Regions from separate parts of the Staphylococcus carnosus genome, predicted to be linked through region 1. Evidence: predicted binding sites of a transcription regulator. Region 1 holds the regulator's gene; the other holds the start of a gene.
The links. The regulator NrdR, encoded in region 1, represses ribonucleotide reductase genes. The targets are predictions, from matches to a motif close to AACACNATATATNGTGTT.
Positions count from the first base shown of each region.

Region 2: the regulator NrdR is predicted to act here: its motif matches at 5,962-5,979, upstream of nrdD (anaerobic ribonucleoside-triphosphate reductase).

Region 1 covers NZ_UHCT01000001.1:1,261,020-1,269,014, reverse strand. The annotation lists gene thrS (threonine--tRNA ligase) at 1-1,192, opposite strand, end outside; gene dnaI (primosomal protein DnaI) at 1,515-2,438, opposite strand; gene DYE31_RS06060 (replication initiation and membrane attachment family protein) at 2,435-3,856, opposite strand; gene nrdR (transcriptional regulator NrdR) at 3,859-4,332, opposite strand; gene DYE31_RS06050 (glyceraldehyde-3-phosphate dehydrogenase) at 4,486-5,508, opposite strand; gene coaE (dephospho-CoA kinase) at 5,665-6,291, opposite strand; gene mutM (bifunctional DNA-formamidopyrimidine glycosylase/DNA-(apurinic or apyrimidinic site) lyase) at 6,309-7,181, opposite strand; gene polA (DNA polymerase I) at 7,197-7,995, opposite strand, start outside.
Region 2 covers NZ_UHCT01000001.1:716,237-724,231, reverse strand. The annotation lists gene DYE31_RS03155 (DUF3169 family protein) at 1-559, opposite strand, end outside; gene DYE31_RS03150 (helix-turn-helix transcriptional regulator) at 552-758, opposite strand; gene DYE31_RS03145 (DUF805 domain-containing protein) at 905-1,522, opposite strand; gene DYE31_RS03140 (DUF805 domain-containing protein) at 1,567-2,052, opposite strand; gene DYE31_RS03135 (hypothetical protein) at 2,037-2,306, opposite strand; gene DYE31_RS03130 (DUF805 domain-containing protein) at 2,284-2,607, opposite strand; gene DYE31_RS03125 (DNA-3-methyladenine glycosylase) at 2,902-3,522, shown strand; partial or broken gene nrdG (anaerobic ribonucleoside-triphosphate reductase activating protein) at 3,563-4,098, opposite strand; gene nrdD (anaerobic ribonucleoside-triphosphate reductase) at 4,092-5,945, opposite strand; gene DYE31_RS03110 (hypothetical protein) at 6,134-6,622, opposite strand; gene fni (type 2 isopentenyl-diphosphate Delta-isomerase) at 6,942-7,982, opposite strand.

The DNA of each region.
Region 1 (7,995 bases):
CTTCTTTAATTTGATCCGGTCTTACAAAGATATGAGAGTCATTCAAAGTCATACCGCGGACACGTTGAAGTCCAGATACAGCACCACTTGCTTCATAACGATGCATTGTACCTAATTCTGCAATACGAATTGGCAATTCTCTATAAGAATGAGGTTTATTTTTATAAATCATCATATGGTGCGGACAGTTCATAGGTCTAAGTACCATTTCTTCTGTTTCGTCTAATTTCATTGGTGGGAACATGTCATCTTGATAGTGATCCCAGTGTCCAGATGTTTTATAAAGTTCTACATTGGCCATTACAGGAGTATAAACATGGTCATAACCTAGTGCAACTTCTTTATCAACAATATAACGTTCGATTTCACGACGAATTGTTGCACCGTTTGGCAACCATAGTGGTAAACCAGCACCAACAAGTTGGCTATTCATAAACAAGTCTAATTCTTTACCGATTTTACGGTGATCGCGTTCTTTTCGTTCTTCCAACATTTTCAAGTGTGCTTTCAAATCTTTTTTATCGAAGAAAGCAGTACCGTAAATACGTTGCAGCATTTTATTATTGCTGTCGCCTCTCCAGTAAGCACCTGCAGTTGATAATAATTTAAATTCTTTAATTTTAGAAGTTGATGGCACATGTACTCCACGGCATAAATCAGTAAATTCACCTTGTGAATATAATGTCACTGACTCATCTTCAGGAATCGCATCAATTAATTCTAATTTATAAGGATCATCTTTAAAGAATTCCTTTGCTTCTTCACGACTCACTACTTTACGTTCAATTTTATAATTTTCATTCACAATTTGTTTCATTGTTTTTTCGATTTCAGGGAAATCATCAGAAGAAATTTTAACATCTGTATCAAAGTCATAATAGAAGCCGCCATCAATAACTGGTCCAACTCCGAATTTAACATCCCCATACAAACGTTTTAATGCTTGTGCCATTAAATGAGCAGTAGAATGACGTAAAACTTCTAGTGCTTCATCACTGCCCGGTGTCACAATCTCAATTGATCCATCTTCTTCTAATGGACGAGTTAAATCCACCATTTTGTCATTGAATTTACCAGCCACGGCTTTTTTACGAAGTCCTGGACTGATTGATTGAGCAATTTCCTCAGTAGTAATTCCTTTATCAAACTCTGTACTGTTTCCGTCTGGGAAAGTAATATTGATTTTATCCATTCATAAACGCCTCCAATATATAATCCTCTACGTAAAAACAAAAAAACCTCCTCCCTAATAAAGGGACGAGGTTATCGCGATACCACCCTAGTTCAGATAAAAACATGATTCCCACATGAATTTATCTATCTCTGCATAAGATAACGGTCTTGAGCCGGATATTCATTACGAATATCGATATCAACGAGGGAGTAACAAATTACGATGATAACTGTATTCTCATCAACAACAGTTTTCTGTGTACCAAGAAGCAATCTATCTTATCCTCGATTTTTTACGTTAATTCAGATTTATCTTTATTATAACTCATTTTTTCAAAATTTCAATCGTCACGATAGTTCTCTCCAACAAGTTCATACGGTGTTGCTAAAGATTTAATACGCTCCATAATTCTAGCAGCTTTGGTCTCTTCTGCACCGTTGCGTGTAATAGAAAGATGATGTTCAAGTGCATTAAAATCTAAGTTCGAGCTGAACAATGTCGGAAGTTCATGCACCATACGATAGTGAAGTAATGGACCGATGACTTCATCTCTTACCCACGGTGTCACTTCTTCTGCACCAATGTCATCTAACATTAATATGTTGGCTTCTCTGATTCGTTGTAATTTCTTTTCATATGAACCATCTTTAAAGCCATTTTTTAAAGTACGAATAAACTCTGGTAAATAAACAATGGTTGAAGGTATTTTCTTTGATTTCAATTGATTCGCAATTGCGCCTAAAATAAAGGACTTCCCTGTCCCAAAAGATCCATATAGATATAAACCTTTTACATTTTCCTTTTCTGCAATTACATCTTTACAAAACTTATCAGCAACCATCGCAACATTTAATCTATCACGTTTGTCCATATAAATATCTTTTAATTTAGCATTCAATGTATCTCGCTGCATATGATGTGATGTAATAAGATGTGCTTCTCGTTGAGCTTCATCATGTTTAATTTTACAAGGACAAGGTAAATATTTGATTTTAATACGGTCGTTTTCAATATAAAGTTCTGGCACATGCCCTTTAACAAAATTCGGGCAGTCTGCAAAATCATGACCATCATAATGTTTTTGCTGGTCTTTGTATTCTTGTAAAATGTTCAAATCTTCATCAATCATTCGATTCGTTAATTCTGATTGATGCGTTTCTAAAAATTGTTTTACATCTGGATCGTTAATAACATCTTTCTTGATTTTTTCAAATCGCTTTTGAAAATCAGGAGATGTCTGCATTATATTACTGAACCGCTTCATTCGTCATCCTCCTTCCATGTTTCATTTAAATGTTTTAAAAACTCCGCTCTATCTTGAGCTAAACTTTGATCGCCAGAATCGGTTTGCGGTTTATTTTGTTTGCCGCGTCTTTTTTTATGATCTCCTCTAATCAGCCATTCTGGAGTAATTTCTTTTGATGCAACTTGCTGACCATAATTCTTAAAGTTGCGTTGGTTATTGTTTTGTTTGGTTTTACGTTGTTTTTCCGCTTTTTTCATTTCTTTTACGTGATGATACGCTTGTTCAGCTGATGCCAATTCTTTCTTTTTCCAATTAGATGCAATTTCTTGAATATAAGATTTCGGCAACTGCATATCATTATTCAACATCACATATTGCAATAATATATTAATAACACCGAACGGCAATTGTTCCCTTACCATCAAATCTTCAATCATATATTTTTGTTTCAATGTAGGTTCGGATTTTGACCAGCTTGCTAGCATATCAATCGGGCTCGTTGAATCCATTAATTCAAACCAGCTTTCAAACTCTTCAGGAGTTTGCGGGGCTTGGGTTAATTCAACAACTTCTTGTTTTTGCACTGGAGAAGGTTGTATATCAACTTTAGATTCTAAAGCCGGCAATTGATTCTCATGTTCTATAGCATAGAAAGAGCGAGCTTGTTTTCTTAATTCTTCATAAGAAATGCGTTGTCCGCTTGTTAATGATTTTAAAATCAACCCTTTCATGCCTTCTGGAGTAATACCATATAAAACGGCAAGCTGAGTAATCAGACCTTTTGCTTGTTCTTCGACAATTTCTGAACTGACAAAATGATTGCTTAATAGTTGATACAGCGTTTCAAAATCAAAATGGACTCTATCTAAATTAATCCCTTTATAAGAAGCAGTTTGAGGGATATCATTTTTTTGAATCGCATCAAAAGCTTGATTAGGTACTTTAAACACATCAGTAAAGTTGCGAGTCACTTCTTGATAATTGCTTAAATCCATTTGTTGTCGCTCAAAATAATGTTTTAATTCTTGAAAACGTTTTTTATCCACTTCTTTATAAAGATAAACAGAAAGCATAGGATCATTGAAAAATTGCTTAGGTGTCGGCGGTTGAATCAATTCGTACACAAAATGAGAGTTTTCTTTTCCATGTTTAACATAAGTTTTAATTAATCCAATAGCTTCAAGCCGATTCATTTCTTCACGAAAATCCCCAAGATTAATTTTCAATTCGCTCATAATAACGTAATGACTGGTTGAATGATTAACGCTTGAGTTTGCAAATTGTGATAAGTAATGATAAACACCTATGGCTTGTGTTCCAATTAAAGGTGTAATCAATCGATTCAATACTTCTAATTGTGTAACTGAAAGTTTATCAGGTTGAAATACATTAAACGGATCTTGCGGTCGAATACCAAAATCATCTTGATTGAACATACTTAATTGTCACTCCGTTTATTCTTTTCTTGCAAAATACCTTGCATAGATTCGAGCAACTGATCAACATCTTTAAACTCCTTATAGACTGAGGCGAAACGTACATACGATACTTGATCGACATGCATCAGTAGATTCATAACATGTTTCCCTATTTCTCGTGAAGATACTTCCGCTTGGCCTTCATCACGCAAGCGCCATTCAACTTTATTTGTAATATCTTCTAATTGCTGATAACCGACCGGACGTTTTTCACATGAACGAACTAGCCCATTTAAAATCTTTTCTCTTAAAAACTGTTCGCGTGTTCCATCTTTTTTAACAACAATCAATGGACTCATCTCTATATGTTCAAATGTTGTAAAACGTGTGCCGCAATTTTCACATTCCCGGCGTCTGCGAATTGCATTTGCTTCGTCAGCATGTCTGGAATCAACTACACGAGAATGCGTCGAATTACATTTTGGGCATTTCATTCATTTTCACCTCTCACATTAATTATGCCTATTATACTATAATCTTTCTTCACACAAAAGAAAGCGAAACATTTCTGATTTATTACATAAAAAACCAGCCGACTGGAGCCCTACTTCCAATCAGCTGGTGAAAATATATTTGAATATGTGTAATTATGCTGTTGCTTTTTCTTTAGCATTTAATAATTCGCCAATTTGTACTGCAATGTCTACAACGCGGTTTGAATAACCCCATTCGTTGTCATACCATGCAATAACTTTTACTTTTTTATCATCCATAACTAAAGTTGACATTGAATCAACAATTGCTGAGTTAGGATTTGTATTGAAGTCAACTGAAACTAATGGTTCGTCAGAAACAGCTAAAACACCGTCTAAATCTGCATCTTCAAAGGCTTTATTCACTTCTTCAGCTGTTACATCTTTCTTCAAATCTACAACTAAGTCAACTAGTGAAACGTTTTTAGTTGGTACACGAAGCGCCATACCATGTAATTTACCTTCTAATTCTGGTAATACTTCTTTAAGTGCTTTCGCAGCACCTGTCGAAGTTGGGATGATGCTTTCGTTGCATGAACGTGCACGACGTAAATCTTTATGAGGATTGTCAATATTTTTTTGATCATTTGTAATAGCATGTACAGTTGTCATTAGGCCGTTTTCAATTCCAAAGTTATCATTTAATACTTTAGCAACTGGACCAATGCAGTTTGTAGTACATGAAGCATTACTGAAAATGTCATACTCTTCAACATCAAGGCTATCATTGTTTACGCCTTTAACAACCATTTGAACATGTCCGCCTTTTGAAGGTCCTGTCAATAATACTTTTTTAGCACCGGCATTGATATGAGCAATTGCTTTATCGCCATGGTTGAATTTACCTGTAGCTTCTATGACAATATCGATATCTAAATCTTTCCAAGGTAAGTTTTCTGGATTACGGTCTGAAACTAATTTAATATCATGACCATCGATACGAATACCATTTTCAGTAGGTACTACCTCACCATCATATTTACCATGAGTCGTATCGTATTTTACTAAATGTGCAATTGTTTCTGGGGGATAACTCGCATTAATTGCTACTACGTTTAAATCATCATTTTTAGAAGCAATACGTAATACCATACGTCCAATGCGTCCCATTCCATTAATTGCAATATTCGTTGTCATAAAAAGCACCCCTCGTTTTTATATGTGTTATACTTTATGGAATCAGTATAGCATAATAATTTAAAAATGAAAGCGTTTTACAAAAATAAACAAAAAAATTACTTATCGTAAATGATAAGTAATTTAAAGTGTGCTAAAACAAATGAAAAGGCTTACTTATTCTTCCTCTTGGTTATAGTCAGCTTGTTGGATATAACCTTCATCCATCAACAGTTGTTCTAAATTTTGTTTCAATTCTAATAGTGTACCTCTGTTGTCAATTACATGATCAGCCATGCGTCGTTTTTTATCAATAGAAATTTGGCTGTAAACTCTTGCTTTTGCCTCTTCTTGAGACAAGTCATTACGTTCCATCAATCTTTCTACTTGGATGCTTTCAGATGCATAGACCAACCAAGTTTCATCAACTGTATCTTGAAGATTATTTTCAAATAGTAATGGTATATCCATAATGACATTATAACCTTCGCTTAAATATTGCTCTTTTTGTTCATCCATAATTTCTCTGACAATAGGATGTACAATTTGGTTAAGTTCTTTACGTTTTTTGGCATCATTAAATACAATTTCGCCAATATATTTACGGTCCATTTCTCCATTTTGATCAATGGCTTTATCACCGAATACTTGTTTTATTTGTTGTAAACCTTCAGAGCCCTTTTCAACCGCTTCTCTCGATGCGACATCTGCATCCACGATTTTAAAACCATGAACTTCCAATAAATTAGATACAGTAGATTTTCCTGTACCAATTCCGCCTGTTAATCCTATCACTTTCCCCATAAAATGACTCCTTCATACTATTTTTGGCATTGGGGACAATAATGTGTGTTTCTGCCCGCAATGACTTTTGTTTGAATCGGTCCGCCGCAAACTGGGCAAACTTTCTTTTTATATACTTGCAAGTAATTTTGCATTTGACCTGTTTTACCATCAGCATGGCGATATGAAGAAATACTTGTGCCGCCATTTTCAATACCCAAACGTAATACTTTCACTACTTCATCAAATACACGTTTTTGTTCATCATCATTTAATGAATCTGCACTGCGTTCAGGATTGATTTTTGCATTAAATAAAGCTTCACAAGCGTATATATTTCCACATCCTGCGATAACTTTATGATCTAAAATCACTTGTTTAATTGGTTTTTTATGATATGTTTTCGTTTCTAATTGATGCTTAAAATGAGCAAAGGCATTTTCATCAAATGGTTCAGGGGCCATATCGGAAAAAGAAGAATGCGCAGATAAATCTGCTACATTCTTGATTTCACCGAAACGGCGTATATCTGAATAAATAAGTTGTTTACCATTACTTAATTTAAAATTGACATGCCAATGTTTTTTATAATTTGGAACAATAATATCATCTAATGTATCAACAACAAAGAACCCGCCTGACATTCCTAAATGGCTTACCAATACCCTTTGATCATCATTTGTTTCAATGTGAAAAAGGATATATTTACTTCTTCGTTCCACCCGTGTAATTTTATATCCTTCTGAATATAATTTAAACATTGGTAAATCTATTTGTTTAATAATCGTATCTTTTCCAATTTCTTTTCCGTTAATGACAGCATTTGAGAACTCAACTTCTTCAATACGTTGATTTAATACTAACGGTTCAATGCCGCGTTTTACATGTTCAACTTCTGGTAATTCCGGCATTCAAATTCCTTCTTTCTATTTTGCATCATACCATGTTGGGCCATAATTTGTGTCCACTTGCAATGGTACGTCTAAATCTATAGCATTATCCATTATATCTTCAATAAATGCACTGAATGCTTCTACTTCTTCTTCAGGAAGTTCAAATATCAACTCATCGTGCACTTGTAAAAGTAAATGCGCATGAAAATCTTTATTTTTAATTTCTTTATCAAAGTTCACCATGGCTAATTTTATAATATCAGCAGCACTGCCTTGAATTGGTGTATTCATAGCTGTTCGTTCCGCGAAGCTTCTACGATTAAAATTACGGCTTGTAATATCCGGAATATATCTACGGCGGTGTAATAAAGTTTCTACGTATCCTTTAGCTTTGGCATCTTTTACAATATCGCTCATATATTGTTTTACACCAGGGAAGCTATCTAAATAATCATCAATAAATTGCTTTGCAGCTTTTCTAGTAATACCAAGACTTTGACTTAAACCGTAATCACTGATTCCATAAACAATACCAAAGTTGACTGCTTTCGCTTGTCTGCGCATTAAACTATCTACTTCGTCTGGTTCTACACCGAATACTTTCATTGCAGTTGCCGTATGAATATCATGCCCTTCTCTAAATGCCTTTATCATACTTTCATCTTGAGTAATATGCGCAAGCACGCGTAATTCGATTTGTGAATAGTCAGCTGACAAGATAACATTTCCTGGTTCTGCCGGTTTGAATGCTTTACGGATTCTGCGTCCTTCTTCTAATCTTACTGGTATATTTTGTAAATTTGGATCCACAGAAGACAATCTTCCGGTTTGA
Region 2 (7,995 bases), 540 kb from region 1:
GTGCAGAATAAGAGATATACTTTTCTCCCTCATCCATCGCAGAAATCATTTTGCCAATGTAATTAGAATCGTTGTATTTGGGTAATCTCGAATCTATTTTTGGTAATATAACATTATAGCTTATTCCAAAAACGGCGCTAATGAGTAAAGGGATAGTAGTTAAACCCCATTGATCATTCATATCCTCTTTAAAAATTGCAACAAATATCATGTTAAGCAATGTGATAATAATTGTTGCTTGATAAAACCAGCCCGCTTTCAGAAACTTTTGATTATAGGTTTGATTATAGGTTTGATTATATTCATCAGCAAAATCCTCTTGTATTTCAGATTTTTGCTTATAATTATATGCGTTTTTCAAATACTTCAACATAAAAATACCGCAAATTATAACTATTAAAATAGTAATTCCGGTGCTTACTTGAGTATCAAATGTATTCAAGAATGTAGGTAATTTAATCCCAGAATGCAAAGAAAATAGAAAACATATTACTCCGCCTACTATTCCTCCTAATAAAACTTTACTAATATACAACGTATTTTTCTTCGCTTTACTCATAATCATCCTCCTCAAAAATAAATATGTCCTCAATCCGTTCTCCAAAAATACGTGCTATCTTAGCAGCAGTAAGTACGGAAGGCATGAATTCGTTTCTTTCAATTAAAGAAACTGTTTGACGTGAAATTCCTGCTTTTTTAGCAAGTTGTGTTTGGTTATATCCATCGCGTGCCCGTAATTCTTTTAAGCGTGTTCTCATATTTCCAACCTCCGTTATCCAACATACTATATTATCTTTGTCATTTTGACAATCATATTAGTCAAAATGACATTAATGTTAATCAAAAAAACAAAAAACAAAAAAGACGATTTCTAATTAAGTCTAGAAATCGTCTTTAAAATATCTTATTCATAATGTGTATGATGGCTGCCTGATGTCGAATCAGAATACGACTTGTGTGACGTTGGTGTATGACCTTGCTCGAATTTCTTACCAGCAGGTCCTCGTCCATATTTATTATCTGCAAGCTGACTTGGTAATAAAGTAACTATTAATACATAAATCGATAAACCTGAATTAACCAATATATACAACAATGCAAATATCCAAAGCACACTGTTGCTATCATTAGCATCGGATGTAACTATAGGTTGAATAATATTATAGCCCAATGATAATGATATATATATTATCGGAACAACCATCTTTCTTCCTGTGTCATGAAAACGTCTGACTATAAGCGATAAAAACGGTACGAAAAGTACTAGACCTATAAATCCGAATATAATCATACAAATAAATACGACTATTAATGTCAGGTACGTATCAAAAATCAATCCATTTAGAAGGGTAACATACATCGCTGCAATTGTAATAAACCCAAGTCCCAAAAGCGGTAAAAATAAAAAAGCGGCCCATAATACACACCACCAGTATTCTGCTCGTCGAGCTCTCCCAGTGAAATTAATATAATTTTTCCAAAAAAGAATAAATGCTTCGCCAAAACTTACACGTTCTTCCATATTACTTCTTCCTCTCTGTAAAGTTCCTCAACTTTAAACTGCTGTTATTTTCTAGTTGGTAATACTGCCACTATTACTATATACACAAATAAAATAATATTCACTATAACAAATATCAAAAATACTATTGCTAACACTGTTATGTCATAGAAATCATCTGGAATGAAATTCGCAAAAACCGACAGTCCATTTGACAATACAAAATATACAATGGGGATTATCATCTTACGTCCAGTATCATGAAAGCGTCGAATTTTCAACGTCAACATGGGTACAAGCGTAACTAGTGCAAAGAAAACCCATAAAAATATTACACCTATTAAGAAAAGTGTCCCCATTAATTGACCTGCACTGCTGCTGCTACTGATCAACACAAAACCTATTAAGCCTATAAAAAGAAATAGCAGGTCTATAATAAAATACCACAATATCCACCACCAGAATTCTTCTCTGGTAGAACGCCCTTTAAAATTTATATAATTTTTCCAAAAGAGCATAAACGCTTTACCAAACCCTACATGTCTCTCCAATTTGAATCACCTGCCTGAATACGAGCACTTCCACGTACAGGACCATATTTATTGTCTCTTGGTTCGCTTGGTAAGATTGTTATCACTAACATGTAAATTGCAAAAGCCATATAGCCTAACCAAATTAATAGACTTAAAATAATAGACCAAGCTGCGCCATCAGAAGCATTAACTGCAATAATTGCAATAATATATCCGATAATTGCATAACCTAAGAAAAAGAAATAAAATTTAGCAGAATCTGCCGGTATCATGAACACGACGGAATAATAGTGCGATAGATGGAAGCAGCATCGCAAGTCCGATTAACGTGACGATAATTATTAGGCCAAAATATAATAATGCACCTATAGCTATGAGACCATCTGAATCGTTTACACCGCCTGCAATCATAATACTCATGCCGATTAATAAAATAAATGTAAAAGGAAGAAAAATAATAAAACTCCATAAAGTCATAAACCAATACTCAGGGCGTGTCGCACGTCCTTTAAAATTCACATAATTCTTCCAGAACAATTTAAAAGATTCACCGAATCCCACTCTTTTCTCCAATAAAATCTCCTCCTCATAATGTTTCAACAAGATCTACTTGCTTTCAGTATTATATTTATCTTGAAAGTCTAGAAATTTGATTAAATATTATAAAAGGTTATAATTTGTCGAAAGTATTTATTATTATATTAACACAACATTTCAACAGCCTCTTCTTAATTATAATTTTTTACAATATTTACAATGCTGTCATCGCTGATATTATAGTGTTTCCAATCACATTATTGTCAAAAAGCGAAAAAATTGCTTAAAATAAATATTAAGTATAATCGTAAATTCGATAAGGAGGAAAAAATGGATTTTATCAATCGTACCACTCCAGAAATTGCGAAAGATTTATTAGGCGTTAAGTTAATATTTGACGATGGAGAAAATCAATTTTCTGGCTATATTGTGGAAACAGAAGCTTATTTAGGAAAAATTGATGAAGCAGCACATAGTTATAATGGCCGGCAAACACCGCGTGTACAATCAATGTATAAAGATGGCGGTACAATTTATGCGCATGTGATGCACACACATTTATTAATCAACCTCGTAACACAACCAGCTGGAACTGCTGAAGGAGTACTTATACGTGCACTTGAACCTGAATTGATTACAGATCAAATGATAGAAAACAGAAATGGCAAAGTTGGCATTGATGTAACAAATGGACCTGGTAAATGGACACGTGCTTTTAATATGTCAATGGCATTAGATGGTCTTCGCTTAAATGAAGGACCGCTTTCTATAGATACAAAAGCACGTAAATACCCTAGTTCAATTCTTGAAAGTCCGCGTATCGGTGTTCCGAACAAGGGAGAATGGACACACAAACCGCTTCGTTTCACTGTAGAGGGCAACCCCTATGTATCACGAATGCGCAAATCGGATATGCTTGCAGCAGAAGATACTTGGAAAAAACACAAATAGACCGAAAGAGTTAGGATTAACCCCGACTCTTCCGGTTTTTTTAATATTCTTTAATTAAATTTGCTGCTAAAGACGATTGAACATCAATGACTCGTTGATTCAAAGATCCTTTCCTTTATAAGGCAGCCCAGGTTGATAAAGCTTTTGAACAAATGGACCATCTACTAGTACGTCAATCTGTTCTAAAATTGACCTTCTCTTTCCAGAATCATGCATTAACGTCTCAAAAAGAAAACCTGACCATACCCAAATTGATTTTTGTGTGTTGAATTGTTTACGGAATGCTTGAATGATGCATTCTACAGTATCTAAATTACAAAAAGGCTCTCCGCCTAATATACTTAATCCTGCGATATAATCAGGTGTGCATTCTTCAATAATCGTTTTTAAAGTGACATCATCCAACGCATGTCCATACGTAAAGTTCTGAGCTGCATGATTATAACAACCCTTACAATTGAAAGGACAACCAGAAACATAGACACTGCATCGCACACCCTCACCGTCTACAAAACTCTCTTTTTCTATTTTAGCAATATATCCCTGTCCGTTCTGTACATTCTCAAACATTAACATGATCCTTTATCTTTCATATGTTTAACACGTGCAGTAATTTCTTTTTGGCGTCCTTCAATCGTTGGTCTTTGGACAGGGTTGCCAAGATAACCGCATGTACGTTTTACTACATCCACTGTTTCAGGATTATGGTTACCGCATTGCGGACAAGTATAACCTTTAACAGTTGTATCAAATTCCCCTTCAAAACCGCATTCATAACATTTATCTATCGGCGTATTGGTTCCAAGATAACTGACTTTATCATAAGCATAATCCCATACCGCTTCTAATGCTTTTGTGTTATGTGTCAGCTTAGGATATTCACAATAATGAATATAACCGCCGCTTGCTAAGTAAGGGTAATCCTTTTCAAAATCCAATTTTTCAAATGGAGATACTACTTTACGTACATCATAATGAAAAGAGTTTTGGTAATAACCTTTATCTGTAATATTCGGAATCAAACCAAAACGTTCTCGATCCAAACGACAAAAACGATCAGTTAAAGATTCACTCGGCGTACTATATAAACTAAAGAAAACATCATATTGTTTAGTCCATTGATATTGAAAATCTTTCATACGACGCAAAATATCTAACGTAAATGTTTTCGCTTCTGGATTCGTTTCCCAATTCGGGCCATAAAATACAGTTGCTGCTTCATACAATCCAATATAGCCAATTGAAATGGTAGCACGTTGACGTTTAAACAATGACATAACTTCATCTTGTTCGTTCAATCTCTTATGGAAAGCACCACTCTTATATAAAATAGGTGCATTATTAGGCGTTGCTTCTTGCAATCGTTTGATACGATAACTTAATGCATCATGAATCAAGGACATGCGTTCATCTAGCAGAAGCCAAAATGTAGCTAGGTTACCTTCTGTTTCTATCGCAATGCGCGGAATATTAAGTGTGACTACTCCTAAATTCATACGTCCACTATTTTCATACTCACCATTTTCATTTCTCCAAGCAGGTAAAAATGACCGGCAACCCATTGGAGCTTTAAAATCACCAAGAATTTCTACTGTTTTATCATAATTTAAAATATCCGGATACATCCGTTTCGTTGAACATTCTAATGCCAATTGTTTTATATCATAATTCGGATCAGAGTGTGAGAAGTTGGTTCCTTTTTTAATTGAGAAGACCAATTTCGGAAAGATTGCTGTAACATGATGATGACCAAGTCCTTGAATGCGTGTATTCAAAATGGCTTTTTGTATCATTCGGCTATACGTATCTGTTCCTAATCCAAATCCTAAAGTGACAAAGGGTGTCTGACCATTTGAAGTATACAGCGTATTAATTTCATATTCCAAACTCTGCATCGCATCTTTGATATCCTTTTCTGTTTGCATGCGAACATATGTATCAAGTTGTTCTTTATATACAAACTGCGCACCGATTTTACGATGTTTTTCAGCATTCTTTGCAGCGTATTGACTTAAAACTTCATCAATACGGTCTACAGTACAACCACCATATTGGCTGCTTGATACATTCGCAATAATTTGAACAATTTGTGCGGTTGCTGTTTGTATAGATTTTGGAGAATCTACTTGTGCATTACCGATATCGAATCCATTTTTCAACATGCCTTCAATATCAATTAAACAACAATTAGTTAAAGGTTGAAACGGGTGATAATCTAAATCGTGAAAGTGAATATCTCCTGACAAGTGTGCATCAGCAACATGTTTAGGCAATAAATGTTCAATGGCATATGATTTTGATACTACACCTGCAGTTAAATCTCTCATCGTTGTATATGTTTCACTATCTTTATTTGCATTTTCATTTATCACTGTCGGATCTTTATTGATTAAATTACTAAGACTTTTTTCTAATTCAAGCATAAAAATACCCCTTCCTTTTACTATATATTGTGTTCTGGTTATTAAATTACCACAATATATAGTAAAAGAAAGGAGTTTTGAAATCTCTTAACAGATATGTCATAGCTTTTTGTCAGTCTATTGAATTTAATGTTATATACAACGCAGTTCAATTCATTAAATTTTAGTGTACCATTAGATGTTTTATTTTAAATAGAGTAATTTAAAGGACGCTCTTTCGTTTGTCGAAACGCATTTAATTTTTGATTATTAAATTCAATCAAATTGCACTCTGGATATTGAGATGGTGCGCGGTTAAGTAAGAATCCAAGATATAAATAATTGTTTTTATCTTTCACATAAGGTGTAATGTCGTATAAATAAGTTGTTTGTGCACCACTGATTTCCATTCGTACTTCTTGATTTAATTCCACTAAAACAGTTGCACTTTGTTTAGAGTTAATCGTTAAATAATAACTGTGAGCTGGATTATAATTTTCTATATTAAAATTCTGCTCTATGATTTCTACTTTTGTATTAAAGTTTCTAAGTGCTGGACGTCTCCATTGAGATAGACGCTTCGTATAGTCATAAGATAATCCAAAGTCAAAATCTTCTAATTGTGCTTTATAAGATTGTTTAATTGTGTTCATGCATTTCTGAACCGGGTTAATTGTTTTGGCATAATTATTCTTCAATTGTTATCACTCCAGTTTGTCTGTTTTTTTCTAATAAAAATTTAGCACGAAATTTAAAACAGTCATATGGCATTTAGTTTCCAATTACAGATGATTTGTTTCCAATATATATTTTATAAATATTTATCGTCACTTTTTATACATATTTAAGTTAATTTTCTCTTTTGCGTAATTGAAATAAGCAGCTAATTGAATTATAATTTATGTAAGCGTTACCAAGATTGTGATCTCCTTCGCAGTCTTTATAATGCAATTACCAAAACCAAAATTGCTACAAAAAGAAGCCGTTCAACCTTCTACCAATTGAACGGCTTCTTTTTTATTTATCTAAACCACGCTGTTCAACCCATGATTTTAACGATGGATCTAAAACAACTTCAGTTTGATGTAATGCTTCGATATTTTGTGCATTGACCATTACTGCAATTTTTTTCATTTGTTCAATAAATTCTTCAACAAATTCTACAGTTTGTGTAATACCATTATTTTCCACTTGTTCTAAGAATGGACGTGACATCCCAACTGCTTCAGCTCCTAAAGCAAGACATTTAATCGCATCAAGCGGATTTCTCACACCCCCGCTTGCAAATACTGTAACTTGATTTTGTAAGTTTTTACTTTCTAACAATGATTCTACTGTTGATTGTCCCCAGTTCTGAAGATAAGACATATCTTTAAGTTGACGTCTTTCATTTTCGATATTTACAAAGTTAGTACCGCCGCGTCCACTGACATCAACATAACGTATACCAATTTCTTTTAAATCTTGAATCAATTCACGACTCATACCAAAACCGACTTCTTTTACAATGACCGGAACATTTACAGTTTGGACGATTTCACTTAAATTTTCCATCCAGTTTGAGAAAGTACGATTACCTTCTGGCATCACAAGTTCTTGAGGTGAATTCACATGTACTTGCAGCGCATTTGCTTGTAACATTTCAACAGATTGTTTTGCAAGGTCTGCCGGTACATCTGCCCCTACATTGCTGAATATAATACCATCAGGATTGGTTTTTCGAACAATGTCAAATGAACTTGCCATTTTATGATTACGTAAGGCAGCATGTGTTGAACCCACAGCGATTGCTAATCCTGTTTCACGGGCTACCACAGCTAATTTCTCATTAATCTGTTTCGTCCATTCACTGCCGCCCGTCATAGCATTAATATACAACGGTGAAGACATTGAAAAATCAGGAAGATTTACAGATAAATCCACTTGATCAACATCTATACTCGGAATTGAATGATGTACAAATCTGACTTTATCAAAATCAGTCAGCTGAGGGTCATTTTGCGCCATCGCAATTTTTACATGATCATCTTTTCGTTGTTCTCTTTTTGAATCGCTCATCGCATTTCCTACT